Regions from separate parts of the Alkalihalobacterium sp. APHAB7 genome, predicted to be linked through region 1. Evidence: a T-box and tRNA genes for the amino acid it is inferred to sense, from the RefSeq annotation. Region 1 holds a T-box; the other regions hold tRNA genes.
The links. A T-box is a leader RNA that pairs with one kind of tRNA and senses whether it is charged. The one in region 1 lies ahead of leuS (leucine--tRNA ligase), so its partner is inferred to be a tRNA-Leu.
Positions count from the first base shown of each region.

Region 2: it encodes a tRNA-Leu, which carries the amino acid that the T-box ahead of leuS (leucine--tRNA ligase) is inferred to sense. The anticodon was not compared.
Region 3: it encodes a tRNA-Leu, which carries the amino acid that the T-box ahead of leuS (leucine--tRNA ligase) is inferred to sense. The anticodon was not compared.

Region 1 covers NZ_JBLWFS010000005.1:131,597-143,073, forward strand. The annotation lists gene ACNSTQ_RS07540 (thiolase family protein) at 1-688, opposite strand, end outside; gene ACNSTQ_RS07545 (hypothetical protein) at 717-2,069, opposite strand; gene ACNSTQ_RS07550 (long-chain fatty acid--CoA ligase) at 2,270-3,886, opposite strand; gene leuS (leucine--tRNA ligase) at 4,331-6,751, opposite strand; T-box leader at 6,881-7,114, opposite strand; gene ACNSTQ_RS07560 (MDR family MFS transporter) at 7,226-8,440, opposite strand; gene ACNSTQ_RS07565 (TIGR01212 family radical SAM protein) at 9,055-10,023, shown strand; gene ACNSTQ_RS07570 (class I SAM-dependent methyltransferase) at 10,020-10,592, shown strand; gene ACNSTQ_RS07575 (beta-class carbonic anhydrase) at 10,720-11,286, shown strand.
Region 2 covers NZ_JBLWFS010000008.1:155,891-167,367, reverse strand. The annotation lists tRNA gene ACNSTQ_RS10805 (tRNA-Phe) at 41-116, shown strand; tRNA gene ACNSTQ_RS10800 (tRNA-Tyr) at 125-209, shown strand; tRNA gene ACNSTQ_RS10795 (tRNA-Trp) at 221-294, shown strand; tRNA gene ACNSTQ_RS10790 (tRNA-His) at 313-388, shown strand; tRNA gene ACNSTQ_RS10785 (tRNA-Gln) at 412-486, shown strand; tRNA gene ACNSTQ_RS10780 (tRNA-Gly) at 491-565, shown strand; tRNA gene ACNSTQ_RS10775 (tRNA-Leu) at 582-670, shown strand; tRNA gene ACNSTQ_RS10770 (tRNA-Arg) at 675-751, shown strand; tRNA gene ACNSTQ_RS10765 (tRNA-Pro) at 760-836, shown strand; tRNA gene ACNSTQ_RS10760 (tRNA-Ile) at 856-932, shown strand; tRNA gene ACNSTQ_RS10755 (tRNA-Asn) at 941-1,016, shown strand; tRNA gene ACNSTQ_RS10750 (tRNA-Glu) at 1,023-1,097, shown strand; tRNA gene ACNSTQ_RS10745 (tRNA-Val) at 1,227-1,302, shown strand; tRNA gene ACNSTQ_RS10740 (tRNA-Thr) at 1,307-1,382, shown strand; tRNA gene ACNSTQ_RS10735 (tRNA-Lys) at 1,468-1,543, shown strand; tRNA gene ACNSTQ_RS10730 (tRNA-Leu) at 1,557-1,640, shown strand; gene ACNSTQ_RS10725 (DUF421 domain-containing protein) at 1,781-2,395, opposite strand; gene ACNSTQ_RS10720 (YczE/YyaS/YitT family protein) at 2,482-3,084, shown strand; gene ACNSTQ_RS10715 (YfkD family protein) at 3,189-3,992, shown strand; gene yfkAB (radical SAM/CxCxxxxC motif protein YfkAB) at 4,042-5,160, opposite strand; gene ACNSTQ_RS10705 (SE1561 family protein) at 5,373-5,573, shown strand; gene ACNSTQ_RS10700 (histidine phosphatase family protein) at 5,575-6,222, shown strand; gene ACNSTQ_RS10695 (DMT family transporter) at 6,243-7,157, shown strand; gene ACNSTQ_RS10690 (fumarate hydratase) at 7,256-8,800, shown strand; gene ACNSTQ_RS10685 (hypothetical protein) at 8,949-9,374, shown strand; gene pdaA (delta-lactam-biosynthetic de-N-acetylase) at 9,560-10,360, shown strand; gene ACNSTQ_RS10675 (GAF domain-containing protein) at 10,483-10,842, opposite strand; gene ACNSTQ_RS10670 (PhnE/PtxC family ABC transporter permease) at 11,056-11,477, opposite strand, start outside.
Region 3 covers NZ_JBLWFS010000026.1:977-9,025, reverse strand. The annotation lists gene ACNSTQ_RS18920 (DMT family transporter) at 1-175, shown strand, start outside; gene ACNSTQ_RS18915 (DMT family transporter) at 175-495, shown strand; gene ACNSTQ_RS18910 (FRG domain-containing protein) at 617-1,417, shown strand; gene ACNSTQ_RS18905 (DNA-3-methyladenine glycosylase) at 1,501-2,091, opposite strand; gene ACNSTQ_RS18900 (MFS transporter) at 2,451-3,665, opposite strand; gene ACNSTQ_RS18895 (antibiotic biosynthesis monooxygenase family protein) at 4,234-4,539, shown strand; gene ACNSTQ_RS18890 (hypothetical protein) at 4,536-4,901, shown strand; gene ACNSTQ_RS18885 (NlpC/P60 family protein) at 5,164-6,360, shown strand; gene ACNSTQ_RS18880 (hypothetical protein) at 6,444-6,716, opposite strand; tRNA gene ACNSTQ_RS18875 (tRNA-Leu) at 7,004-7,087, opposite strand; tRNA gene ACNSTQ_RS18870 (tRNA-Lys) at 7,098-7,173, opposite strand; tRNA gene ACNSTQ_RS18865 (tRNA-Thr) at 7,352-7,427, opposite strand; tRNA gene ACNSTQ_RS18860 (tRNA-Val) at 7,432-7,507, opposite strand; tRNA gene ACNSTQ_RS18855 (tRNA-Glu) at 7,635-7,709, opposite strand; tRNA gene ACNSTQ_RS18850 (tRNA-Asn) at 7,716-7,791, opposite strand; tRNA gene ACNSTQ_RS18845 (tRNA-Ile) at 7,800-7,876, opposite strand; tRNA gene ACNSTQ_RS18840 (tRNA-Gly) at 7,888-7,961, opposite strand; tRNA gene ACNSTQ_RS18835 (tRNA-Arg) at 8,021-8,049, opposite strand, start outside.

The sequences.
Region 1 (11,477 bases):
TACCTAATTTTTCAACCGTTGTATCACCTTTAATATGTTCGTCTTTATCTACAACCACTTCTTTTTTTCTTACTTTTAAAGAAACGGGGACAATTTCTTGATCAAAACGTCCATTTTCACGCGCATTAGCAGCTAATTCATGTGAACGTACTGAAAATTCATCCTGTTCTTCTCTACTAATGTTATATTTTTCAGCCAAATTTTCTGCAGTCACACCCATACCGCATCCAGCATGATGATCTGTCAAAGTTGCCCAAAGCATGTCATCAATTTTTGGTGCTTGTAACTTACTTCCGAAGCGTGTATCTCTTAATACGTGCGGTGATTGACTCATGTTTTCTGCTCCGCCAACTAAAGCTGTTCTACCATCACCTAACATAATTTGCTGTGCTCCAGAAACAATTGCTTGTAATCCTGAACCACATAATCGATTGACAGATAAGGCTGGAGCTCCATGAGGAACTCCAGATTTTAATCCGATATACCTAGCAAGATATGAAGAGGATTGATTGGTATGAATAACGTTACCAAAAAACACATGGTCGATTTGTTCAGGAGATATGTGGCTACGTTTCATCGCTTCTCGACTAGCTGTAACTCCTAAATCAATATCTGAAACGTCTTTAAATGCTCCTCCAAAAGTTCCAAATGCTGTTCTTGCTCCTTCAACAATATAAACCGCTTCCATTTTAAATCACCTTTTTCTAAAACTTTTTTTATGCAGATTTCTCTTCAGAAACTAATTCAGTCTCTTTTGGCTCCTTACCAATTAGTAAGATGTACAATATGATACCTGCTCCAATTCCCCACGCAGGACCTTGAACAGCTGTTAAAAGACCAATACCAAGAACTAACCCTCTTGATGTATTGTTAGATACCATTGACATTGCAACATAAGCACAAGCAAAACCAGTTAAAAGAAGAGTAAGCGATAATGCTACAGGTAACAACGGAATCATAATACCTATCATTGGTGTAAAGAAGGCTAAAGGTAAAGATAACCAATACCAGTTAACTGGTCCTGAGAAAATCGTATCCAGTGCTGTTCTACTTTTCTTATACCGCTCTAAAATATATACTTGGATACCTGTCCACATAGGTCCATGCAATGGTATAAGTACTCCACCCGTGAATAGTTGTCCAATGTTACGGAAAACTAACGCAAAATGTGTACGTGTATGGTTTACATCTATCTTTTCATCAGGTCGAGCCTTCGAAGCATCCTTTAATAACGTATCTGCTACAAGAAGGTCACCGAATACGAGAATGTAGACCATGATTGAAATAGGAATAGCAGCTACGATCACTGACCAAGTTGGAAACCCTACACCCCAAGGTGAAGTCGCTGCTAATAATTCTCCAAATTGTGGAACAAAAATACCCCATTCTATCTCGAATTTTAATTCTCCAGAAAGGATACCTGCTATACTCGCAGCAACAAACCCCATTAATATAGCATTTGATGTAACTATTACTTTTGCCTTTGTATTTGGTAACTTATTAAATGGGATTGAAAACATAATAACTAATACAACAATCCAAGATGTAATCAACGTAATAGGTAATGTTTGAACTCGTGTAAGTTCAGATTGAAACGCTGCAATCGCAGCCCCCATTATTATACCTGCCTTTAAAGTTGTTGGTATTAGCTTATTAAACCTCGCTCCTAAACCCGTTATACCAAAGAAAAGGAACAAGGTTGAAACAACTAAGGTGATAGCTATCATGGCTTGAACAGCCTCAGCACCTGGAGTAAAGCTTCCTAAAAATACTAATATTAATGGTAATGCAGGCGTGATCCAACCTGCAGCATAAGCATCCCCGAATAAAAATGATTGAGTCCATACCCAAAAGAGTTGAATAGATACAATCGACCATGCGACACCAAAAGGAATATCAAAATATTGCATCATTAGGGGGACAAGTGCTCCACCTGTCGCTAACGATAGAAAACCTCCTTGAATAACTTCAGACCAAGTAATTGGTACATGTACACCAGGTAACCTCAGTGTAAAAGGCCCCCACTTTACACCTGGCTGTATACCGCCATATTCACGTTTTTTTAGCATAGTAAGCCCCCTATTATAAACCTCTAAGTTCCTATGATTTATAATTTAATAAAAATATAAAATTTTCAGTTAAAATGTTTGAAAAGAATAGGGGATTATTCCCTAATGTACCGATTTTTTTTATGATTTGTTCATGCTGGTGCCGGTATTAAATTCACTATTAAATTTCGGATTTTTTATTTTATTGTCTAAGATATTAATCAGGATACACTCATTTTTTCTTCAAGTTGACTGCGCAACTCACGTTTTAAAAACTTCCCAACGGTTGTCTTTGGAATTTCATCGATAAATAATACTTTATCAGGAAGCCACCACTTTGCAAATTTAGGTGTCAAAAATTCAATGATATCTTTTTCTGTAACTTTATCCTTGTATTCCGGCTTTAAAACGACACAAGCAACAGGACGTTCTAACCACTTTTCACTAGGGACAGCTACTACAGCAGCTTCAAAAACTCCTTCATGTGCCATTAAAGCATTTTCTAAATCAACAGAAGAGATCCATTCTCCACCGCTCTTAATTAAGTCTTTTGTTCGGTCTACAAGCTTAAGGGTTCCTTCCTCATCAATTGTAGCGATATCACCAGTATGAAGCCAACCATCTTTAAATGTATCAATCGTTCTGTCATCTTCAAAATAACTATCAGCGATCCAATTCCCTCTTAATAAGAGCTCACCCATGTCTTTTCCATCCCACTCAACTGGTCCCTGTTCATTAACAATTTTCATTTCAACACCTGGAACAAACAACCCTTGTTTTGATCGAATTTCAAGTTTCTCTTCGTTGCTTAATTCTTGCTGATAACTCTTAATACGAGATAAAGCTACAATTGGTGTTGTTTCCGTCATACCATATGCATGCATAAATGGTATCCCGTAATCCTCTTCATATTTTTTAATCATGGACATTGGTGCAGCTGACCCACCGCATATAACAGCTCTTAAACTACTCATTTCACGTTTCTCTTTTTCTAGTAAATTTAAGACGCCAAGCCATATGGTTGGTACACCGGCTGTAATAGTAACCTTTTCGTTCTCAATTAATTCAGTAATCACTTCAGGGGTGAAATTTGGTCCAGGTAAGACTAGCTGTGTACCATACCAAGCAGAAGCATACGGTAATCCCCATGCATTAACATGGAACATTGGAACGAGCGGCATACAAACATCACTTTCAGAAAGCGCTAACGTATCTGCCATACCAAGCATCATACTATGTAGAGTTAGAGCACGATGACTGTATAGTACTCCTTTGGGGTTTCCAGTCGTGGCCGAAGTATAACACATACCTGCCGGAGTATTTTCATCAATGTCTTTTCTAAATTGAAAATCTTTGTCACCTTGGTTAATTAAATCCTCGTAGGAATATAGAGGCTCTAATGTTGTTTCTGGTAGTTCTTCCTGATCTGTCATTAGTATAAAAGCTTCTACAGTCTTTAGTTCATCTTTCACACTTTCAATAATCGGCAATAAGTCCTCGTCAATCAGTAGTATACGATCATTCGCATGGTTGATGATATACGAGATATGTTCTTCAGATAAACGAATATTCACCATATGAAGAACTGCACCTAAACTCGGAACAGCAAAATACGTCTCAAGGTGACGATGTTGATTCCATGCAAATGTTGCAACCTTGTCCCCCTCTTTTATTCCAAGTCTTTCAAGAGAACTTGCTAACCTGCGAGTTCTTTCACCAATTTCTTTATAATTTAATCGATGAGTCTTAGATAAAGTCCTTGATACGACACCCTTCTTAGGAAAAAAGTTCTCAGCGCGCTCTAACATCGAACTTATCGTTAATGGAACATTCATCATGATTTTTATTCCTCCCCTATCCATTTCTATCTTTACCGACCGACCGACCGGTCAGTTATTTTAAATTTTAAGAAAAATCTGCTAATAAGTCAACTATAAATCGAAATAATCTGACTATATTAGACAAAGTTTTCACTAAAAATAGTTACATATTTTTCATTACTGGTATAAGCTAATTTTTCAGATTAACTATATTTATATACTAAATCTTTATTTCTAATCATATTTATTCACAGGTTGTTAATAAGTAAACGAATAAATGTTTAGAATTAAATGTTGGTTTTATCGTCTTTTCTAGCTTTTTGTGGATAACTGCATAGTCTATTCACAGACTTATGCACATTATTCACGGTCATCCACAATCCTTCGTGCCACCTACTATTTAGTTTTTAAAAATGAAAACGAGCAAAACATTTTATTATAATAATGTTTTGCTCATTTATCTTAATTTGCTACAATATTTACTAACTTCCCAGGAACGGCAATTACTTTACGAACCGTTTTCCCTTCGATTGCTTCTGCTACTTTTTCATCCGCTCGTGCCAGTTCTTCCATTTGTTCTTTATTTGCATCTTTCGGAATGACTAATTTTGCTTTTACTTTCCCGTTTACTTGAACAACAATTTCAATTTCATCTTCGACCAAATACTTCTCATCGTATGTTGGCCATGCTTCGTAAGCTAGTGTTCCTTGATGCCCAAGCTTTTGCCATAATTCTTCAGCCAAATGAGGAGCGACTGGAGATATGAGCTTCACAAAGCCTTCCATTAATGATTTCGGTAATTGCTCTTGCTTATAGGCTTCGTTAATGAAGACCATTAATTGTGATATACCAACGTTAAAGCGTAAGCCTTCAAAGTCTTCACTTACTTTTTTAACAGTTTGATGATACGTACGTGTTAAAACTTCTGTCCCTTCTTCATCGGTGATTATTGTGTTGAGTTCGCCAGTCGCTTCATCAATAAACAATCTCCAAATACGATCTAAGAAACGACGCGCACCATCTAAGCCATTTTCAGACCAAGCAATGGATGCATCAAGTGGCCCCATAAACATTTCATAGAGACGAAGTGTGTCAGCCCCATGGCTCACAATAATATCATCGGGGTTTACCACATTTCCTTTTGATTTACTCATCTTTTCATTGTTTTCACCAAGAATCATGCCTTGGTTATATAACTTTTGGAATGGCTCTTTTGTTGGAACAACCCCAATATCATAAAGAACTTTATGCCAGAAACGTGCGTACAGTAAATGAAGGACCGCGTGCTCTGCTCCACCGATATAAATATCAACTGGAAGCCAGTGGTTTACTTTTTCAGGGTCTGCAAGCTGTTCATTATTTTTTGGATCAATATAACGTAAGTAGTACCAGCAGCTTCCTGCCCATTGAGGCATTGTATTTGTTTCACGACGTCCTTTTTTCCCTGTCTCAGGACAAACGACTTCTAACCAATCCTTTGCATTAGCTAATGGCGATTCACCTGTTCCAGAAGGCCTGATTTCATCCATCTCTGGAAGAACTAACGGTAACTCTTCTTCAGCTACAGGAGTCATTGTCCCATCTTCCCAATGAATAATTGGAATTGGCTCACCCCAATAACGTTGACGACTAAATAACCAGTCACGCAGACGGTACGTAATTTTCTTCGTCCCTTTCCCTTCTTTTTCAAGCCATTCAAGCATTTGGCTAATAGCTTCTTCTTTATTTAATCCATCAAGGAAGCCTGAATTGATATGAGGACCGTCTCCAGTATATGCTTCTTCTTCAATGTTACCACCAGCTACCACTTCTTTAATTTGCAGGTTAAATTCTTTGGCAAACTCATAATCTCTTTCATCATGTCCAGGAACCGCCATAATCGCACCTGTTCCGTAGCTAACGAGAACATAATCTGCAATCCAAATCGGCAACTTCTCGCCATTTACAGGGTTAATGGCATAAGCACCAGTAAATACACCTGTTTTTTCTTTAGAAAGCTCTGTACGCTCAAGATCACTTTTGGTAGCTACTTTCTTCTTGTAAGCTTCAATTGCTTCTTTTTGTTCTGGTGTCGTAATTAAGTCAATGAATTTGTGTTCTGGCGCTAATACCATATACGTTGCACCAAATAACGTATCAGGACGCGTTGTAAATACCGTAATAGACTCATCGTGACCGTCAATCGTGAACGTCACTTCTGCCCCTTCTGATTTCCCAATCCAGTTACGTTGCATGTCTTTAATGCTTTCAGGCCAATCTAATTCCTCTAAATCTTCTAATAGGCGGTCCGCATATTCTGTAATCTTCAGCACCCATTGCTTCATTGGACGGCGTTCTACAGGGTGTCCCCCACGTTCACTTTTCCCGTCAATGACTTCTTCATTCGCAAGCACTGTTCCTAAAGCAGGACACCAGTTTACAGCTACTTCATCTACATAGGCCAATCCTTTTTTATAGAGTTGGATGAAGATCCACTGTGTCCACTTATAGTAATTCGGGTCTGTCGTATCTACTTCACGATCCCAATCATATGAAAAGCCTAGAGATTTAATTTGTCTTCTAAAGTTATTAATATTTTGTTGCGTAAAATCACGCGGGTGTTTACCTGTATCAAGTGCATACTGTTCTGCAGGAAGTCCAAAAGCGTCCCACCCCATTGGATGTAATACATTATATCCTTGCATACGCTTCATTCTTGATAATATGTCTGTAGCTGTATAACCTTCCGGGTGTCCCACGTGAAGACCTGCACCAGACGGATATGGAAACATATCTAGTGCGTAAAATTTCTTTTTCTCTAGCTCATCTAACGTTTTAAACGTTTTATTTCCTTCCCAATACTGTTGCCATTTTTTTTCGATTACTTGATGTTGAAAAGACATTATTTTTCCTCCAATTGAATGTTATGTTTAGTTTAATATGTATTAGTTTTACATTAAGCTTTCATAAAACATAATGTATGAAAATTTTACTTCTGACCAATAAAAAAACCTCCCATCCCTAGCGTTATCGTTAGGGACGAGAGGTTGATCACAAAGTAAAATTTCCCGCGGTACCACCCAAATTAGCATAAACTTAAGTTTACACTCACTTTAGTAACCTTAACGCGGCGGACGGCAGTAGCTACTCTTCGTTCACTTCTGCAACTTGGAGGCGAGTTCATGGGTATCATCGATTGACTTTCACCAACCGTCAATTCTCTAATTACGAGATACGTCACTACTATTCCTCTTCATCGTTATTAGCGATTATTTCAATTCTATAAAGTCAATATACTTGCTATTGTATGAATATGTCGATTTTCTGTCAAGACCATTTTTGCCAAAATCCACTAGAAACATACTCTTTTTATACAATTAAGACTGAATAGAATGTTTGGCCGTAGGTTCAGCAGCTGTTTTTTCTTTTAATATTCGATCATATACGGCAGTTGATATGAATGCAAAACAGAATAATCCCATGATTGCATAGAAAAGAATGACCATACCAAAAGCTTCAGCAATCAGTCCTCCTATAAATGGTCCCATCATTCTTCCACCTGTCGCTACACTGTTAACAACACCTTGATAAAAACCGGCTTTACCTTCAGGAGCGAGCTTATGAGCGATCGTAGGAATCGCTGGCCAAATAAACATTTCACCAATCGTTAAGATGATCATCGCCGCAATAAACATTGTAAACACTTGTGCTTGCGACAGAACAAAAAAGGAAATAATAAATATAACTAACCCTGTGTATATTTGTGCTTTTAATGTATGCACCCATCTTCGAACGAAGAAAGCAATAACCGGTTGAAATAGTACGATCATGGCCCCATTTATCGTCCATAATATACTATATTGCTTTAATGATATTCCCAGTTGTTGAGTATATACAGAAATATTCGACTGCCACTGTACATAGGCTAACCAACAAATAAAGTACCCCGATAATACAATAAGTAGGGCTATAAACGGTCGACTGAACGAAAAGTGTTTCTTTTGTTCAAACACATTTGAAGTAGTAGCGTGTGACACCGTTCGGTTCGCTTCTATTTGTCTAAAACCGAAAATAGCCAAAAATAAAAATAAACAGTAGACAATTCCATTAGAAATAAAAATATAATCGATCTTTATAGAAGCAACAACACCAGCTAATGCTGTTCCTAAAGCAACACCAACATTTTGGGCAACGTACATTGCATTGAAGGCTTTTCTTCCTCCTTCAGGCCATGCGGTTCCAGCCATTGCATAGAGGGCAGGAAACGTCATCCCAGCACCAAAACCAATCCCTACTAAAAGGGCTACATACCACATAAAGGTGTGGTTATAGGCAAGAATAAAGGCACTGATGATCGTAATCGCAATTCCATAGATGACCGTTTTATAACCACCTATTCGATCAAACAAAGTTCCCCCAATGAGATTTCCAATGACACCAGCACCTGCATTCATCATTAATACGAATCCAGCAACAGATAATGGTTGGCCTAACTCTTGATGTAAATAAATCGTGTTTAACGGCCAAATGAAAGAAGCACCTGTTACATTGATAACCATACCAATAACAAGTAACCAAATTGCTTTAGGCATTATATGACTCTCCTCTTATTTCGTCTCTCTAAAGAAATAGTAAAAGATAACAATCAAAATAGCAATGCTTTTTCAATGGAAAAGAACGTATAAGTGTTTAAATGTTTTCTAGCTGGAGGTGCCATTGGCTCAGGCTCGCTGACTCCGCTTACTCTCATGCACTTCATCAACATTAGTTATGCAGGGAAGGACCTTGACGACGAAGATTTAGCGGACTCCACAGGCCCTTATTTCTTTAAAAAATTGCTAATTTGACTTCTTAGGGACCTCAGAAGCCCTTATTTACTAAATTTCATGATGTTTTTGCTTAATTTTAAGGGAATAAGGGCCTCTCAGTGCCACAAATGATTAATTGTGGTCATTTTTTCTAAAATAACGTCCTCTCAGTGCCCCAAAAATAAAAACCTATAGCACCAGTTGGAGAACGCTGCAACAAATGCCGCATCAGCACCCTAACTATAATCCGATATTAAGCGGTAAACACCGAAAATAAACCTTACAATTAGGACCCTCCAACTTTTCAAACTTCTCTATTTCAACCGTTCGAGTTTCTTGTTCGTTTGTGATAGGATGATGAAGTAACAGTAACTTATAACCAACTAAAGGTGATATATATGGAGATTAAACAACATCAACCTGTTCCTCTACGTTTCGGTGACAAAAGGTACCATTCTTGGAACTACCATTTAAGACAACAATTCGGTGAAAAGGTGTTTAAAATACCACTCGATGCTGGCTTTGACTGCCCTAACCGTGATGGTAAGGTAGCCAGTGGCGGCTGTACGTTTTGCAGTGATCGCGGTTCTGGTGATTTTGCCGGTGATCGAAAAGACGATTTAGTCACACAGTTTCATACGATTAAAGAACGTATGCACCGGAAATGGAAGAGTGGTAAATATATCGGCTATTTTCAGGCATACAGTAATACGTATGCACCTGTTAGCGAGCTTAGAGAAATGTTTGAAATTATTTTACAACAAGAAGGTGTGGTCGGGCTTTCGATCGCCACTCGCCCAGACTGCTTGCCTGATGACGTTGTTGACTATTTAGCTGAATTAAACGAACGAACTTATTTATGGGTTGAACTTGGCCTACAAACCGTTCATGAACGCACCGGTCTCTTAATAAACCGCGCACATGACTATCAATGTTATATCGATGGTGTAAATAAACTTAGAAAGCATGGCATCCGGGTATGTGCTCACATCATTAATGGGTTGCCTTTAGAGACGACTGAAATGATGAAGCAAACGGTAGAAGAAGTTTGTAAATTAGACATCCAAGGAATTAAAATTCACTTGCTTCATTTAATGAAAAAAACGCCAATGGTTAAACAATATGAAAAAGGACTTGTCCAGTTTATGGATTTCGATGAATACATCAACCTCGTCGTCGACCAAATCGAAATGCTCCCGCCTCACGTCATTATTCATCGTTTAACAGGAGACGGACCAGCCGACATGGTGATCGGACCGATGTGGAGCCTAAAAAAATGGGATGTCCTCAATGCCATTGAAGCTGAACTCAAACGCCGTGACACATGGCAAGGAAAGTTGTACCGAAAGGAAGTTGAAATGGAATGAATGTAGATGGAATTCTTCCTTATGCCAGAATACTACTAGAAAAAGTGGTTCACAGTGGTGACATTGCTATTGATTGTACGGCAGGAAATGGTCACGACACATTATTCTTAGCTAAACGAGTCGGAGAAAATGGCCACGTCTATTCTTTTGATATTCAAGAAAAGGCGATTGAAAAAACCAAAAAGAGAATACAAGACCATGATGTGGAAAAACAAGTAACTCTTCTTCATAAAAGTCATGACCACTTAACGGATTGCATCCCAGAAAATCACCAAGGAAAAATAAAAGGAGCGATCTTTAATTTAGGGTATTTACCCGGCGGTGACAAAGAAATTGTAACGAAGCCTGATTCAACACTAGCATCTATTGAACAGCTCTTTCGTATGTTGGATGCAGGCGGCATAATTGTACTTGTAATCTATCACGGTCATGAACAAGGAAAACTTGAAAAAGCTGCCGTTTTACATTACGCAGAACAACTAAATCAAGAAGACGCTCATGTACTAAAATACGAATTTATTAATCAAAAAAATAATCCCCCATTTATTGTCGCGATTGAAAAAAGGTAAATTACATTATTTTTTATTTTTCAAACGGTTGACAAGTCTGTGAAGGTGTCATAAAACTATAGTTATCATAAAAAGTCAGAAAATTAGAGATAGAGACCAGTTAATGAATTAGCGGGGGGAGAAACCTATGACAATATTACAGACCATCCTTGATTATAACGAGACGTTTGTAGAAGAAAAAAAGTACGAAGAATACCAAACGACGAAGTTTCCAAATAAAAAGTTAGTAATTTTAACTTGTATGGATACTCGCCTTACAGAATTATTACCTCGTGCAATGAACTTAAAAAATGGGGATGCAAAAATTATTAAAAATGCCGGAGCGGTAATTAGCCACCCATTTGGCAGTATTATGAGAAGTATAATTGTGGCACTTTACGAGTTACAAGCCCAAGAAGTATGTATCATCGGTCACCATGGCTGCGGAATGGCTGGATTAGAGTCTTCTAGCGTTCTGTCTAAAGCCGAAGATCGCGGTGTCTCAATGGAGAAAGTCGAAACGGTCGCCTTTGCGGGTATTAATGTGAACGAATGGCTTAAAGGCTTTTCTAAGGTAGAAGAAAGTGTAATGCATAGTGTTGAGATGGTTAGAAAACATCCACTGCTACCACAGAATACACCGGTCCACGGATTAGTTATTTGTCCTGAAACAGGTAAGTTAGAAATAGTCATCGATGGTTATACATCTTCCTAAAATGCAACTAGATTCAAAATAAACCGAAAGCTCCTCATTTATTTTGAAAAGGAAACATTGTAAGTACATACGATTTGATGTTCCCTTTTTCTAATAAGACAGCTAGACAACAAAGCCACATTGGATTATAACCCCAATGCGGCATTTTTTTATATTCAATTTTAGCAGACTCAAAGGACGGTATTTCAGTC
Region 2 (11,477 bases), on a different contig from region 1:
AGAGGACGAAGAAATACGAAGCTTATCACAGACCGAATAAGGCTCGGTAGCTCAGTCGGTAGAGCAATGGACTGAAAATCCATGTGTCGGCGGTTCGATTCCGTCCCGAGCCACCATTTATGTTGGAGGGGTAGCGAAGTGGCTAAACGCGGCGGACTGTAAATCCGCTCCCTGAGGGTTCGGCGGTTCGAATCCGTCCCCCTCCACCATTCCTAGTTATAGGGGCATAGTTTAAAGGTAGAACTACGGTCTCCAAAACCGTCAGTGTGGGTTCGATTCCTACTGCCCCTGCCAGAAAAACATTTTATTATGGCGGTTGTGGCGAAGTGGTTAACGCACCGGATTGTGATTCCGGCATTCGTGGGTTCAATTCCCATCAGCCGCCCCATTTTTAAATTATAAAATTTTTATTGGGCTATAGCCAAGCGGTAAGGCAACGGACTTTGACTCCGTCATGCGTAGGTTCGAATCCTGCTAGCCCAGCCATTTTGCGGAAGTAGTTCAGTGGTAGAACATCACCTTGCCAAGGTGAGGGTCGCGGGTTCGAGTCCCGTCTTCCGCTCCAATAAATCGTCTGCTTTGCCGGGGTGGTGGAATTGGCAGACACACAGGACTTAAAATCCTGCGGTAGGTGACTACCGTGCCGGTTCAAGTCCGGCCCTCGGCACCATAATGCGCCCTTAGCTCAGCTGGATAGAGTGTTTGACTACGAATCAAAAGGTCGGGAGTTCGAATCTCTCAGGGCGCGCCATTTTAATACGGGAAGTGGCTCAGCTTGGTAGAGCACCTGGTTTGGGACCAGGGGGTCGCAGGTTCAAATCCTGTCTTCCCGACCATGAAGTTTAAACTTCATTAGGGCCTATAGCTCAGCTGGTTAGAGCGCACGCCTGATAAGCGTGAGGTCGGTGGTTCGAGTCCACTTAGGCCCACCAGATATTATTCCACAGTAGCTCAGTTGGTAGAGCAATCGGCTGTTAACCGATCGGTCGCAGGTTCGAGTCCTGCCTGTGGAGCCAAGTATTGGCCCGTTGGTCAAGCGGTTAAGACACCGCCCTTTCACGGCGGTAACACGGGTTCGAATCCCGTACGGGTCACCAATTTCTAAGAGATTTTTAGAAGCAAGAAGTTCGAGGAAGTGAAGTCCTGAGGAACAGATCGTATCTAAATACGTGAGTACCGGAAGGGCAAAACTGACGAAGAAATTCGTAGCTTATCAAAATCTTAATGGAGGATTAGCTCAGCTGGGAGAGCACCTGCCTTACAAGCAGGGGGTCGGCGGTTCGAGCCCGTCATCCTCCACCATTATGCCGGTGTAGCTCAATTGGTAGAGCAACTGACTTGTAATCAGTAGGTTGGGGGTTCAAGTCCTCTTGCCGGCACCACTTTAAACTTCAAGAAAAGCTACGCAGTCTATTGCATAGCCAGTTTAAATGGGTAATAAATAAGAGTACCCATTTTTTATTTTGGGAGCCATTAGCTCAGTTGGTAGAGCATCTGACTTTTAATCAGAGGGTCGAAGGTTCGAGTCCTTCATGGCTCACCATTTTTTAGTTTTTGCGGGTGTGGCGGAATTGGCAGACGCGCTAGACTTAGGATCTAGTGTCTTTGACGTGGGGGTTCGAGTCCCTTCACCCGCACCATTTAAAATATAAAGTATTTCAATACATATAAAAAAGGAATTATCTCCATGGAGGTAGTTCCTTTTTTGTCTTAGTGCTTTAGTCTATTAAAGGTGCCTGGTACCATAAAAGGAGTGGCATTATAAGTGGTGATATATTGTTTAATCTAGTTGTTTGGCCGGGGGGCCATTTGGATGTTTGCGTAGTTTAGATTCAGTAAATAGGTTAGGATAACTATTACCTTGAGTAATATTTGGTGGGGGTTGGCCTACCGGGTGCATGGCATGAATATAATCTAGTACTGCTTGAATATCCTTTTTAGTAGCCAATTGACTTTGTTCGTCCAAGATGAGGCCGAGCTGCCCGCTGACTTCAACGGTTGCCCATTTGACTTGGCTAATGTGTTGAACATTGGATTGACGTAAGCGCATTTCTAATTGATCGATAGTTAATCGCAATTTCTTTAAATTTTTAGTATTGATTACACCATCTTCGATAACAACCATTGATTTACCGGTAAAAAAGCTTTCTACTTTATTCGACTTCACTTGAAGAAATTCAATAAAGATTAACGTAAGAACGAGTAAAAGTGCAATTAAAAAGGTGATCCAAATGTTTCGTTCGCTAACAGGCTGAATCATTAAGTTTCCAATAGAAATCATTATAACTGTCTGGGAGACCGTAAGCTGAGAGATTGATTTTCTGCCCCCAAGGCGTAAGATCATAATACCAACAAAAACAATGATTATCGCTTTCCATACCCAATGGAAATCCAAAACAATCCCTCCTAACTTTTTCTAAGGGTACTGTGGATAGCTTATGCAAAAATAGCAAAATATACACTAGTAGAGGTGAGAACAAGATGTCATTAAAATTAAGAAGAGGCTTATGTTATTTGGTGGGGTTGTTTATTTTAGCCGTTGGAATTACGTTTACGATTATTTCAAATCTTGGCGCTGGAGCTTGGGATGCGTTAAGTGTCGGCTTATCGGTTCGTTTTGGCTTGACCGTTGGTACTTGGGTCATATTAATTGGGGTCATCCTCATTATAGTGAATGCCCTTATATCTTGGTCACGTCCTGAAATTCATTCATTGCTAACCGTTGTTATATTAGGCTATTTTATTGATTTTTGGCTATTGATCGTTTTTCAAGACATTCGCTTAAATGAGTTGCCCATACAATCCGCGGTATTATTATTGGGGGTTACGTTAATGGGCCTTGGCATATCCACCTATCTGCAAGCTGATTTTGCTATCATTCCGATTGATCGATTAATGTTAAATCTAAAACAATTGTTGCGATTGCCCTTAATGGGAGCGAAGACGAGTGCAGAAATTATTGCATTAGTTGCTGCACTAGTTGTAGGAGGACCTATAGGAGTGGGAACGATCATCGTTACATTAAGCATCGGTCCACTGATTCAATTGTTTTATAAAAGAGTAAAGAGAATAGTTAGCGTTTAAAAGAAGAGGCTTCGAAATGAAGTCTCTTTTAGATGGATAAATTTTTATAGATTGAAAAAACTAAGATCAAATCGCACAGCTATAGAAAGAAGGAGGAAAAGTCGATGCGAAAGGTATCGCTATGTGTTTTAGTTTTATTCTTATTGATGTTGTTCCCGTTAAATGGTTTAGCAGAAGAAAATAAAGGGGAAGAAACTAAAGCTCAAATCCCTGATTACGTATTAGATATTTCCAAAGATAATACGTATCCAAACCCTACACAAGACCTTCCTTATTTACAACCGAGTGAATTAACTCAGGAGCTTTTGGATTCTTCAGAGGTTGAAATAACAAATCCTGAACTCATTCGATTATTAAACGAATCATCGATTAGTAATTCAAAGACAGCCTTGTTATTTAAAGCTTCCATTTATTTAGGGCAGTGGCCCCTAAATTACGAATCCGGTGAGACAAATGTGAATTGGGAATATAATAAAGTGAATACCAATTATGTGGATAACCGGGGCGGTCGCTCACCTCAAAAATTAACTTATACACAAGAACAACAAAAGAAAATTTCAGGTGGATTAACAGCTGAAGTTCCAAACAGTGAAGAAGTGAAAAAAATGATGATGATTAAAGCTGCTGAAAAAACAGGCTTACCATTGGCTTTTGACACGATCATAGGTTACGGAACAAAAAAAGGACAAGTTTATAAAATTGCCCCTAAAAATGTTGGCTATTTATATGCGTATGTACCAGCAGCCAATGAAAAAGGAAAGGTTACCTATGGGGAAGTGTATTTAACAATTAAGAACGGGAAAAGAAAGGTTGAAGTTAAAAATGTGACTCAACAAGGAATTGGGGCGTGGATACCAGTTCAAGATCATTTAGGCTTTAAATTTTACACTTCAAACCAACCACGTTAAAACAATTTATAAGCATAGACAAAAGGAGTGCTACTAAGCACTCCTTTCTTCAGAGATTGGATGTCTTATTTCTAAAAGAAACATTTTGATAGTAAGTATCCTTAACCAAAATGTTAGGTCCTAAGCATTTAACAGCTGGACAATGGCAATTTAATTCATCAGCTATGGCAGATGAGTTCCACGTTTTGTATGCTTGTTCTAATGAAGTCGTTTGAATGTTTCCTAGTGGTGGAGCATCACCGAAATCGGTCACAATGATGCTACCATCAAAGATATTCACATTTAACCGAGAACGTCCATCAGGATCATTCCGAACCGTTACATTTTTAGCGGCATATAAACGTTTTAAGAGCTCGAGATCCTCTTCATTAGTACTGCATGCATAAAAAGGAAGGGTCCCAAATAACATCCATATATCGTCGTCTTTACGGTAATCGAGCAAGCGATGGACAGCAGACCGAATATCTTCTAGTGTGGCTACCTGTAGACTGCTTGCAAAATCGCTTGGGTACATCGGATGAACTTCATGGCGCTGACAGCCCATATCAACAATTTGTTGATGAATTGCTTCTAGGTGCGGCAATGTTCGTTTATTGATCATGGTTTCAGCTGAAACCATGACTCCAGCTTTCGTTAATGCCTTTGCATTTTCAATCATCCGTTCAAAATAGTTGGCACGCTGTTGATAACTAGGTTTTTTCTCCATGACAGCAAAGCCGATATCCACAAAATCATCCACACTTCCATAGTTATGAGAGATATGAAGAACATCTAAGTATGGAACAATCTTCTCGTACCTTGCTAAATCAAGGGTAAGGTTGGAGTTTATTTGCGTCCGTACACCGCGCTCATGTGCATATTTTAATAGTGGAACCACGTAGTCATTAACTGATTTTAAAGACAGCATCGGTTCGCCACCAGTAATACTTAATGCTCGAAGGTGAGGAACTTCCTCTAACCGCCGAATGAAAACGTCTAAAGGTAATGGATTAGGATCTTTGGACGTTAAGGTGTAACCGACTGCACAGTGTTCACAACGCATGTTACAAAGCGTTGTTGTCGTAAACTCTACGTTCGTTAAAAGCGGCTTACCAAATTCCTCTATATCTAAATAAGCTTCCCAAGGATCATAAGATGGTTTAATTTGTAACTTTTTTTGCTCAATCAAGTTAAGTAACTCCTTTAATTGATGATTCATATCCTTTAATGATAACTGAATTAGAGAAATAGCAAAAGAACTATATTGAAAATAGATTGAATTGCCAATACTACTACTGTATGAACAAGTCTTAAGAGTATCACAAACGTAACTGATTTTCTTGAGTGTCTTTCATATTTTTGTTAAAGTTACGATGACATGAACTAAAGGAGAGAGTAGACATGGGTGGAGCAGTAAACGATAAAAATGAACAGTTAAATTTTTTAAATCAAAAAATACAAATGATTGGTGATCTTTTAGATAATATCGATCCTGAAGATACAACTGTAGAAGACATTGATCGTATTCTAGACATGCTCGATCAATTAGAGGGTAAATGTAAAGTATTCCGCCATTCTTGGGAATCAAAAGGAGCGGAGTAAGTTGTTTTTATATTTTATTCGCCATGGTGAATCAGAAGGAAATAAATTGGGAATTATCCAAGGAACAAAAGACTTTTCTTTATCGGAATTAGGTCAGGAACAAGCAAATTTAGTAGCTCGTTATTTCGAGAAACAACATCTCGATTATATTTACAGCAGCGATCTTACACGAGCTTATGAAACAGCAACTGCTATTGCCAACCGAAAAGAACTAACCGCGCATAAATGGGAAAAGTTAAGAGAAATTAATTTAGGCCCTTTAGAAGGGAAAACACGTCAAGAAATCTATACTCATTATCCAGAAGTAAAAGAGCATTCCATCCTTACTTCTGGAGTTGAGGGGACTGAAAGTATTGAGGAAATTACGGCTAGATGTCAGTATCTGCTCGAACAAATGAAATGCGCTCATGAAGGAAAACACGTAGCTTTAGTCGCTCACGGCGGATTAATTAGTATAGCCCTAATGTACATACTTTTAGGAGAACAATGGCATATGCATCACAGGCCATTTCAAATTGAAAATACGAGCATTACATTAGTAGAGTTTAAGAGGAATAGAAAGCCACTTATTCATTATATTAATAGGACGGCGCATTTAGAGGTTGATCCTCTTCAACAAAATCATTCATTACTGGATAAAGAGGCATAACCTCTAGGAAGGGGAATGATTTGAAAGCTTATCTATTAATCATCATTGCCATCCTATTTTTTTCGGGTAACTTTATTGTTGGTAAGCTAATGGTTGGCAACATTCCTTCGTTTACATTATCGTTTTTGCGTTGCAGTCTAGCATTCTTAATTATGGTTTTATTTGCTCAAACAGATTGGAAGAATCATAGAGAAGTATTAGTACGTAATTGGAAACCGATTTATGCGTTGTCACTGACGGGAATCGTTATTTTTATAGGCTTAGTGTATTATTCATTAAATTTTACAACGACAATCAATGCTTCGATTGTAGAAGCGTCCACACCGATATTTGCATCAATACTTGGTTTACTTTTATTAAAAGAACGCCTTTTAGCAGGGCAATATGTTGGAATTATGGTTTCTTTTATCGGAGTTCTATGGATCGTTACAAATGGGTCAATCCAACAATTACTAGCGTTACAAGTAAATGTTGGTGACTTACTAATGGTAATTGCTGTTTTAGCTTGGTGTATATACTCTATTCTAGTCAAAAAACATATGGGAGGTTTGCCGACGAAAGGAACGCTCATGGTTATGCTTGGGATGGCATGTATCACACTACTTCCTTTTGTTATTGTGGAGTTGATCTTATTAGATATTTCCATTGTTTGGAATGCTCCAACGATTTTATCTATTTTATACCTCGGAATTTTTCCTTCAATTATTGCAATAATTTGTTGGAATAAAGGGGTTGAACAGATCGGTGCTTCTAAGGCAGCAGTGTTTTTAAACTTAATTCCAGTTTTCACAACCGTACAAGCAGTTTTGATTTTAAATGAGAGAATTTACATGGAGCAATTATTTGGTGGACTATTAGTTATTGCCGGTGTTCTTTTAACTACCAAACAAAGATCTGTAGTAAAAGTAAATGAGCCGTTAAAATTAGGAAATTGAATAATGCGCTTTCATAACCCTTTCGAAATTTTTTGACAAGGCGTATAATAGGAGATGTGTAAAAATTCGTATCTGTAATTCCGAGGGGAGAGAACAGGATGGAGAAATTTAAAGATAGTATGTATCAGTTAATTGTAGAGACGTCTACGAATCTACCATATGATGTACGCCATGCAGTTAAGGCGGCAAAAGCAAAAGAAAATGCAGGAACACGTGCTGCATTATCACTATCAACAATTACTGAAAACATTCAAATGGCAGACGATAAGATTTCACCAATTTGCCAAGATACAGGTATGCCAACTTTTGAAATTAAAGTTCCTGTTGGTGTAAACCAAATTAAAATGAAAAAAGCGATAAAAGAAGCGATTGAGCAAGCAACGAAAGATGGGAAGTTACGCCCGAACTCGGTTGATTCACTAACGGGTGCCAACAGTGGTAACAACATAGGTGAAGGAACACCTGTCTTCCACTTTGAGCAGTGGGAAGAAGATTACATTGATGTTCGCTTAATTTTAAAAGGCGGCGGCTGTGAGAATAAAAACATTCAATACAGCTTACCATGTGAACTTGAAGGGCTTGGCCGTGCAGGTCGTGACCTTGATGGGATTCGTAAGTGTATCATGCACTCGGTATACCAAGCACAAGGACAAGGCTGTAGTGCTGGATTTATAGGTGTAGGGATCGGTGGAGACCGCTCGGCTAGTTATTTATTAGCAAAAGAGCAACTTTTCCGTACGGTTGATGATGTTAACCCGAATGAAGATCTTCGTAAACTAGAAGACTATGTGATGGAAAATGCGAATACACTAGGTATCGGGACAATGGGCTTCGGTGGAGAAGCAACATTACTTGGCTGTAAAGTCGGTGTTATGCACCGTCTACCTGCAAGTTTCTTTGTTTCTGTTGCTTATAACTGCTGGGCTTTCCGTCGCTTAGGTGTGAAAGTTGATGCCGAAACAGGAGAAATTAACGAATGGTTATATAAAGACGGTGAAAAAGTGGACTTTGGTGCACTTGCTGAAGAAGAAGCGGCAGCAACGGGTGAAGTGACTTCTGACGTTCGTGAAGTGGTACTTCAAGCTCCAATTACTGAAGAGCAAATTCGTGAGTTAAAAGTCGGTGACGTTGTTATCATTAACGGAATGATGCACACAGGCCGTGACGCGATCCACCATCACTTAATGGACCACGATGCACCGATTGATTTAAATGGTCAGGTTATTTACCACTGTGGACCAGTTATGTTAAAAGACGATCAAGGCGAGTGGCACGTTAAAGCTGCTGGACCAACGACAAGTATTCGTGAGGAGCCTTACCAAGGGGACATCATGAAAAAATTTGGTATTCGTGCAGTAATCGGTAAAGGCGGAATGGGACCGAAAACGTTAAAAGCGTTACAAGAGCATGGCGGAGTATACCTAAATGCGATCGGCGGAGCAGCTCAATACTACGCGGACTGTATTAAGAAAGTTAAAGGTGTCGACTTAATGGAATTCGGTATTCCAGAAGCGATGTGGCACCTTGAAGTAGAAGGATTTGCAGCAATCGTAACGATGGACTCACACGGAAACAGCTTACATGCAGATGTCGATAAATCTTCTTTAGAAAAGTTATCTCAATTTGCTGAGCGTGTATTTTAATAAAGAATGGAAGAAAGATGGGTAAACACTTGTTTACCTGTCTTTTTTTCGTGAGACGGTTCGGACCTAAGCAGAGTATGAAGTAGTTAAACTAGAAGCCGGTCGAAATTCGTCTGATGCTGTCGAGAAATCGATAAATCATGAGAAGTTGAAAATAAAAGCAGCTAAGTTAAAAACAAATCGGCTGGAGTTGAAAATAAAGGCAACCATTCAAGAAGAAATTACATCAGCCCAGCAAGTCTTACGTCTTATAACACGTTTGATAATACCTTTTAATTTGTTTCCACTTGTGTTGCATTTAAAGACAGCAAAGCAAACACTTACAATCGAAAAGCAGGGAGGCTTCTTTCGTCCGTATAAAGTGTATGATGAAAACCAACAGCTTCTCTCTCAAATTGAATTAGGCAAAAAATTAATCGAACGCTACACATTAAATATATCTGATGCAGCTGGTGAGTACATTGGGAACGTTACTAGTGTTAGCTCGCAGTCTGCATACACTGTAAAGACGAAGGATGGAAAAGAAGTAATGTTCATTCGAATTGGTGAGATTCCTACACTACAGAAGCAATGAAGTTGTTCGGAACTGTAGAAGGAGATATTGTCGACATTAAGCGTGAACATGTATCACACGATGAGTTTTTACAACTTATTGCTATCCCTCTGCTGATCAAATATACAACAGCACGTTAACGCTCTGTATAGTTTTTTATTTGTGTGAAAAGCTAATAAAAAACTTAGGGGAGTTAGGTGTTGAAAATGAAAAAACTACTTACGATTATTGCAATCATTGCGTTCATTTTTACTGGTCTAGGATCAACAGCCGAGGCCTACGACACTAAAGTATACCACTGGAGCTACAAGCCGGAAAAAGACAATAAGCCAGTAACGACAGAACCCCATTACATAGAACTGCTCGAAAAGTATGGTGGTTATTTTATCGGTAATACAGATAAAAAAGAGTTGTATCTGACATTTGATAACGGGTATGAAAATGGCTACACGGAAAAAGTTCTTGATGTATTGAAAGAAAAGAAAGTACCTGCGACCTTCTTTGTAACAGGACATTATTTAAAAACGGAACAAGATCTCATTAAGCGGATGGTAAACGAAGGGCATATCGTAGGTAATCATTCGTACCATCATCCAAGCTTACCAGAAGTAAGTGAATCAAGATTGAAGAAGGAACTAGAAAAAGTAAAAGAGGAATATACAAATATTACGGGTCAGAATGATATGAACTATTTAAGACCGCCAAGAGGTACGTTCAGCGAAAAATCGTTAGCATTATCCAATGATTTGGGCTATACGAACGTATTTTGGTCGATGGCTTATAAAGATTGGGAAGTTGATAAGCAGAAAGGAGCAGACTACGCCTATAATCAGATTATGAAAAGAATTCATCCGGGGGCGATTATGCTTCTTCATTCTGTTTCAAAAGACAATGCTGAGGCATTGGGACGTGTCATAGAAGATTGTCGTAAACAAGGATATACTTTTAAAAGTTTAGACGAGCTTCTCTTAGATCGAATGATGTTAGAGGAGACAAGAAATCAATAATCGGATAAAACCATGAGGCAAAGATTAGGCTCTAAGCGGGTGAAAAGAAAGCGAGCGTTCGTCCATTAAAAAATGATAACAAAGAGGCTGACAAACATGTCAGCCTCTTATCTGTACAATCTCTAGTTGGCAAAGCTTTCTTGACCAATCGCTTCTGCAATCGTTTCTAATGTACTTACATCGGTAACGTCAAAGGCAATCGCCTGCATGCTACGAACAATCATAACTCCAATTTTTTGACCCATAGAATTGGTAATTGGAAACTTTAACTCAGCATTACTTTCCCACTGGAGATCATCTTCGTCTGATGCAGCAACCAAATTGCTTGAACCCTCTTCAAAAATGAGGATACCCACCCAATCTATGTATGGGACTTCACTCACTAAACTCTCACAAGTTTTTTCAAAAACGGATTGAAGACTCCTCTTCTTATAGACATGAGCCATAATTTGTAGGGAAGCTACATCTGTTGCAATAGACATGTAATATCTCTCCTTCGCGAAACATTTTACTTCTCCTATTGTAGCAAATTCTATTCAATTACGAACTAGTAAGTTTAGGTAGTGGGGGGAGTGGTTGGTATAGGACTCAATAACTGTTCTTACCACTCTTTTATGGCAATATTCACTTAAATTTAATACTAAGCAAAAATGACAAAGGACGACGTCAAAATTATGACGTCGTCCTGGCAATTATTAAGTTCGAACTCGTAAACGTGATTTGATTTGTGTTGCAAGAACTTCTAGAAGGATAGCGACCGTTAATATGAAGTAAGTGATCGTTCCCATTTCACGAATATCATAATAGAATGCACTTGCCATAAACATTTCAAAGCCGATCCCACCTGCACCTGCAGCCGCACCCATTGCGACAGCCACTCCAAAGTTGATTTCAAATCGTAAGAAGGTCCATGAAATTAAATAAGTCATCGACGCAGGAATGACGGCTTGGAAAACGATCTGCCACCAATTAGAGCCGCTTGCTTTCAGCGCTTCAATTACCCCTTGGTCAAGTTCCTCAAACGCTTCAGAATAAGCTTTGACAAGGTAACTAACCGAGTGAAATGTCATTCCAATGACAGCTGCGACACTACCGAGCCCTGCAGCGATGGCAAAAA
Region 3 (8,049 bases), on a different contig from region 1:
TTATGCTGTTTTTGTAGGGTTAGGAACGGTTGGTACAGTATTAGCTGATATCATCATTTTTAATGAACCATTTCAACCTGTAACAATCATTCTTATTTTATTTTTATTAATCGGTGTGATTGGTCTAAAAGTTGTTAGTCCAGGTAAGACAACAGTGAAAGGAGACAAATCCTAATGGAATGGGTGTATTTGACAATAGCTGGCGTATCAGAAATGATCGGCGTTGTAATGATTAATAAACTTCACAAAGATCGTAATTGGCAAGCATTAGTATATTTACTTTCTGCATTCGGAGGAAGTTTTCTATTCCTTGCCCTTGCAATGGAAACTTTACCGATGTCTACAGCGTATGCCGTTTGGACTGGAATTGGTGCTGCTGGGGGAGCTATTCTAGCCATTATTTATTACGGGGAACCGAAAAGCGTATCTCGTCTTTTTTTCATTTTTATTATTATTAGTGCAACAATTGGTTTAAAGTTAGTATCACCGGTTTAAATGGTTATGCTGTATTAAATGCAACAATACTGCATGTATTTTCACTTCCAAGTACAAAATAAAAATAAAATTTATTGGACTATTAATATTCCCCCTTAGATTTGTCTTGGAGGCTATCCTTATGTGGAAGGAAATAAAGATTGAAAGCTGGCATGAGTTTAATGATGTCATCTCTCATTTGCATTATAATGAATGGATTTTTCGAGGTCAGAGAAATTCTGTCTGGGACTTACAATCTTCATTGTTTCGAGAAATTCAAAAAGTTACCAAACAACCGACCAATGAAGATTGTGTCACGATAGAAAATAAAATGGTGAACGAATTTTATTCGTCTGCGCACTTGTATTCTTCTTTAGAATTCCAAGTGCCCATTAAAGAAAACGAGAAAGACTTGGTTAATTTTAGACTAGAACCTTTGTCTGTCATGCAGGATTATGGAACGCCCACTCGATTACTAGATTGGACGCGCTCACCTTACATAGCAGCCTTTTTTGCTTTAGATGGGGCTGAGGATAACTTTAGTATTTATGCATTAAATGTAAGGGAACTTGAGAAATTCGATAATGACCGTTATGGTGACGTATTCTATCAATATAAACGAGCCATATTTTCTCCAGAAACAATCTCAGAATTATTCATATTTCGTTATGATCCTTACCAAAAAAATGAACGGCTTAGAATTCAACAAGGTGTGTTTCTCGTACCGAGTGTCATTAATAAGACAATGGACGATATCCTAGAAGTTTATAACATTGAAGACAACAAGCTGAATGGGAAAGATGTAACATACAAATTGACCTTTAATAAAGAAAACCTTCAAGATTATTGGTATAAGCTCGCGCAAATGAACATTACCCACGAAACGATCTACCCAGGACTTGAAGGCTTCTGTCGCTCACTCAAGCTCCATATCCTCCTATAAAAGAAGAGTGCCAGGTACCTTCAACACATTGAAGTGTTAAAGGTACCTGGCACCTCCATCAATACCCTTTTCTATACTCCCTACTACCCACTTACAAAAGAACTTTCTTTCACGTAAAACCGCCACGGATACTGTTTGGCTTCACCACTATTATCAATCCCTATCCTTGGACCAACGGCAATATCCTCGCATGGTATTGATTTGCCTTCAGCTATCCACAATGGCGGTTCAAAAAACGGACGGCCATAATCTTCTTTAACAATGCCCATGGCCTTCGTTAATTTTCCAGGACCACTCGTTAAGTCACGGTCATTTTTTGCTTTTCTTCTTCGCTCGTACATGAGATCAATTCCTATATATGGCTCAATGGCTCGAATTAGTACTGCTTCAGGATGACCTACGTCACCACTCACGACATTAACGAGACAATGAGTGTGCATTACATATGTATATACATAACCAGGTGGCCCGAACATTACTTCCGTTCGTTTCGTGCGTCGATTATTAAAGCTATGTGCAGCTTGATCATCCGGTCCAATATACGCTTCAGTTTCAACAATCCAGCCAGCTGTGACTCCTTGATCTGTTTGCTTTATAAGTAATTTTCCAAGGAGTGCCTTCGATAACTCGAGAGTACTTTGTTGAAAAAATGGCGCTTGTACAGGTTCATGCATGTCAACCTCACCTCGATACCAATAAAAACTTAGTTCTGATCTTGTTTACTTTCATAGACTTCCCATTCATAAGATGATGAACTGCTATTCCTTGAATAGAGTGTTCCCCTTGTAAGTGCGTATTAACCACCTTTACCCTTAGCTAATGTACGATAAGGCTTTAATGTATTTTCATCAACTTCTTTAATAACCCACTCAGCTAAGAGCCCTGTCCAAAATCGTTGTCGTACTCAATCTTCAAACCCAACTTAAATATCTACTCCACTAAACATATACATCATCTTTTGGCAATTTCCCACTTAATTTATTCTTTCCCAAGACAAGTCTGCAAAATTAGACGATAACAGACACTGCTTCACTCACTTAACTGCTACGTTCTGTCTTTTTGCTTCAACCTTACTTTGCTCAGCACGTTTCCAAACAACTACTAATAGAACACCCACAATTCCGATTAAGCCTCCAAAGTAAAAGCCAGCCGAAAGGTCAAACACAGAATTCAACATTCCTGCTACAAAAGGACCCACAAACATTCCCACAGCGTATACAGCTTGATAAAATCCCATCGCAGTTGCTCGTTTCTCATCCTCGACTGATTCAATCGACATACCGAGAAGTAACGGAAGCACCACCCCTAACGCAAAACCGTTAATACCTTGTGTGAGAAGTAATAAACTAAAAGATGAAACGAGTGGAATTATCCCTGTCATGAAAGAGCTAACGACGAAACCAACAAATAGTGTTCCCCAATGACCGAGTCGAGGCGCTAGCCACTTTCCTACAACAATTGCGGCAAAAGCATGTGGAACGACAAAAACAATAACTAAATAGCTTAATCCTACAGTCGAAGCTCCAAGCTGCAACGCGTAATTAGGAGAAAAACCAAAGATCGTAATAAAGATTATGCTGTAAGCTAAAACGGAAAGAAGAGTTACTTTAATTAACTGCGGCTCTTTAACAATTGTGACTAGCTCTTTAACCTTTATAGGCTTTCTCGAAACACCTCCTTTCTCTTCTTTTAGCCAAAAGCATAAGACTAATCCAATCACTCCTGCGATACCACCCATCCAAAACGGTACCATCCAACCGAATTTATCAACCACTATGCCACTAAAAATCATACTCACTAACTGACCAAGAACCATTGTGACACTAATCCAACCCATCGCTTTCGTAATTTCTTTCTTTGAAAAATAACTCGCATATAAAACAGTAAACGCCACCCAAGTTGAAGCACTTACGCCAGCCAGAGCTCTAAATAGTAGCGTCCACCCTAATTGATCCGTCAATATAAATCCAAAACAACTCATACTGCCGATGGCAATTCCTAGTATAATAAAAGGGCGGCGGCGTTGGATGACATCAGAATAAATTCCAAGTGGTAGACGAATAAGCATTTGTAATAAGCCATAACTTCCTACTACAACACCAATGAACATATAGGTAGCCCCTAAAAAATCTAAGTAGGCTGTTAATATTGGGACGTAACTATAAATTGTAAACCAATACATAACTGTGATAAGAATAAAAATTAAATGCTCTACTTTCGTGACATTTGAATGCGTTTCCTCCCTCACTACAATCCCCCCCATACCTCTTCTACCCTATGCTACTCTTATTAAAAGTATTAAAACCTTAACCAATCAAATGGTAAAATCACTCTACTTTTATCCTATCTTAATTAGTCTAATAGAACAGAAACCTATTAAGGTCTAGGTTTAATGGCCAGTATAAAAATATTGAAAACCACGGTGGAAAATGTACTTTGAAAGTGAAATCGGAAAAGGTGCTCTAGAAGTAATATACTTTTAGAACACCCTTTTTACTTTTATAAAATTTGTTGAATACTATAATATAGTAACTTATTAGGGGAACAATACGGTCTTAAATCGTATTGCTCTTCAATCGGCATCCGACCATGATAATTCCGTCTGGATTGACTTTCTCTAATTCCATAATATAGTTAGGTAACAGAATATTCCAAGAAGAATGAATATCCTCTTTAATAATTGGAGAGCTAATTTTCCGCCTTTTCTGGGTACATTTTTTTACCTCCCCCAATATTATTAGTATACTATAAAAAGCTTTTTAAAATATACTCTTCTCCTATAATTGTGAAGAGATCTATATAAAGGAGAGATGGATATGTACATCGTGCATTCAATTGTTGTCGTTCCAGACGATAAGGTAAAAGAAGTTATTTCACTATATCAAAATCGTTCTCGTTCCGTAGATAGTGAAGAAGGTTTTATTTCGTTTAAATTATTACATAATGAAGTTAAAAAAGGAGAGTTAACTGTACAAATGGAGTGGGAATCTGAAGAACATTATTTCAAATGGATTAAAAGTGATAATTTTAAACAAATACATGAACTCGAGAAGAAATATCCTGATTATGAATTAGCTTCAATAAAACCAATCGTACAACGCTTTAAGGTGGTTGCGACATGATAGATTTAGCGGTTAAAGAGAAGATTGTTGACGAAATTGTTAAGAAGTTTTACACAAGATATCCAAGCTTAGCGGAGCAATTTGGTGAAAATGGGAAGAAACGAACGAGAGAAGATAACCATTACCACCTTCAGTATTTAGATACGGCATGGAAGTTACAGAATAAAAAAGTATTTATAGACTATTCTTTATGGTTGAATGAGGTTTTAACTTCCAGAAACGTAAGTACAACTCTTGTTATCGAAAATTTCCAATGGCTAAAAGAAGAAATCAGTGGCTTACTGGACGAAGAAGTTGAAATATTTTATACAGAAACATTAAATGAAGCTATTGATACACTGGAAGCCAGTGGTACAGAATAAATGGTCCAAAGCTGTTTATTGTAAGACATTTACAATAGGCAGCTTTATTTTAATTTATTTTCATACATATTTTAACCTTCCTTACACTATTGATAAATATTCCCTCTAAAAAAACGACAAAAACATTTCTTATGTAACAATTATATTACATTCTAGCAAAATTCATTGTTATTAGACATGAAACATATTAAAATTTGAGAGACTAGTAAAAGCATAAACTTTCCAACGTAGGGAAAGTTATATATAAAAGGAGAGTAATAGAATGAAAAGGAAGTTAACACATGTAGTTATCGCTACAGCTTTAGCTGCAACCCTTCTTAGTGCGGCACCTGCAACATCCTATGCTAATCCTCCCACGAATTATTCAGCACAGATAGAAGATTTAGAGGATAAGATACGTACATATGACAATAAGATAATTGAAGCTATTGTAAAGATTGAAGAACTGACAAAAGAAATCGAAGGAGCTCAACAAAACATTTCAGACAATCAACAAAAGATTGAAGAAGCTCAAAAAAAGTTTGATAGTCTGAAAGAAATTTATTTTGATAGACTACGTGCCATCCAACAAAACGGACAAAGTCCTATGCTTACTTATATTGATGTCATCTTATCCTCAAATGGATTTGGAGACCTAATAGAACGCGTTACACTAATCTCTCAAGTAATAGAACAAGATCAAAAGTTACTAGAAAACTTAGAAAAAGCTGAGCGTGAACTGAACGCACTACAAGAAGATCTTGAAAAAGAACAAGAACGGTTCGAAAAGAATAAGCAAACGGTAAAAGAAGAACAAGCAACACTCGAACAAAACAAAAGATCCGTTATGCAAGAGTTAGAAGAGGTTAAAGAATTACAACGTCAAGAAGAAATTCGGATTGCTGAAGAGGCTAGAAGAGCGGCCGAAGAAGCACGTCGAGCAGAAGAAGAGCGACAAGCACAATTAGCTCAACAAGCTAATCAAACAGAACAAGTTAGTCAAACAAACCAAGCGATTTCTAGTCAACCGACTGTAACAAATACAAACACAGCACAAGCTCCAACAAATACTGCGGCTAACAACAACACAACTAGCAGCCCTGCTCAACCTGTAAGCGCTGGAAACTCAGACAAAGCAACTGCTGTGATTAATTATAGTAAACAATTTTTAGGAACACCTTATGTCTGGGGAGGAACAACGCCAAGTGGATTTGATTGCTCAGGATTCACTTCTTATGTGTTCCGCTCAGTTGGTGTAAATTTACCGAGAACTTCTAGGCAACAAGCTACAGTTGGTGTAGCCGTATCACCAAGCCAAGTTCAGCCTGGAGACTTAATTTTTAGAGGAAGCCCAATCCATCATGTTGGAATTTATATTGGAAATGGACAATACATACACTCTCCACAAACTGGAGATGTTGTAAAAATCTCATCTTATAATCCATCAAGACATACACAAGCACGCAGAGTATTAAATTAATTCAATATTAAAATTTACGAACCGTTGAAAAGGGTGGCTCAATATTGAGCTACCCTTTTACTATGTTTTATATAACCGATTCCTTACTGCTGTTGGTTTTGCTGTTGTTGAGCTTGCTGAATTTGCTGAGCAGCCTGTTGTAACTGTTGCTGCGCTTGCAAATAATTTTGCTGTTGAGCTGGTTGCGCGCCACTTTGTGCTTGCTGAATTTGCTGTTGAGCTTGTTGTAACTGTTGCTGCGCTTGTTGAAGCGCCTGAGGATTAGCTTGTTGTGTCGCTTGTTGAACTGCTTGTTGGGCTTGTTGAATAGCTTGCTGTGCTTGTTGGGCAGCTTGGTTTTGCTGATTTTGTTGCATTGATGACTCTCCTTTTAAAAGTAAAGTATAGTTACTCGTTTATTTTGCCTTTGTGCATTAATTACATACTGTGTTTTTTCTTATCTTAAGCGTAGTTGGAGAAGATTGGAATTTCGAAAAAATAAAAATAGCTGAATTAGACATATTTGTCCAATTCAGCAGATAATACCACTTCAAATTAACTTATCTTCCCATGTCATTTCCCTATTAGTAAAAATGAGAATGAGCACTTACAAAAAAAAAGACCAATGTAAGTCGATCTTCTACCTTACTCTAAAACTATGTAATGGTGCGGGTGAAGGGACTCGAACCCCCACGTCAAAGACACTAGATCCTAAGTCTAGCGCGTCTGCCAATTCCGCCACACCCGCAAAATACAAATGGTGAGCCATGAAGGACTCGAACCTTCGACCCTCTGATTAAAAGTCAGATGCTCTACCAACTGAGCTAATGGCTCATGAAGTTAATTCATGATGTTTCTCATGTCGTATAGGACGATGTTTCGTTTTGTTGGTCCTACCTGTTCCTTCCTCTACTAGCAATGCTTTGTAGCATGCTGTGTCGGAACAACTCGTAGCAATTTCACGTTGTCTTGCTCGCAACTGAGCTAACGGCTCTAAACAACTGTTTGAAAGTGGTGCCGGCGAGAGGACTTGAACCCCCAACCTACTGATTACAAGTCAGTTGCTGTACCAATTGAGCTACACCGGCAAAATGGTGGAGGATGACGGGCTCGAACCGCCGACCCCCTGCTTGTAAGGCAGGTGCTCTCCCAGCTGAGCTAATCCTCCATAAGAAATTTGATAAGCTGTGAATTTCTTCGTCAGTTTTTCCTTCCGATACTCACGTATTTAGATACGATCCGTTCCTTAGGACTTCACTTCCTCGACCTTCTTGCTTCTAGAAACCTTTTAAAATTGGTGACCCGTACGGGATTCGAACCCGTGTTACCGCCGTGAAAGGGCGGTGTCTTAACCGCTTGACCAACGGGCCAATATCTGGCTCCACAGGCAGGACTCGAACCTGCGACCGATCGGTTAACAGCCGATTGCTCTACCAACTGAGCTACTGTGGAAAAATATATGGTGGGCCTAAGTGGACTCGAACCACCGACCTCACGCTTATCAGGCGTGCGCTCTAACCAGCTGAGCTATAGGCCCATTATATATAATGGAGCGGGTGATGGGAATCGAACCCACGACATCAGCTTGGAAGGCTGAGGTTTTACCATTAAACTACACCCGCCTGTCATTAAGTTAAGTATACATGTTGTTTACAAGTATACTTCTTTACTAACAAGAAAATGGCGCGCCCTGAGAGATTCGAACTCCCG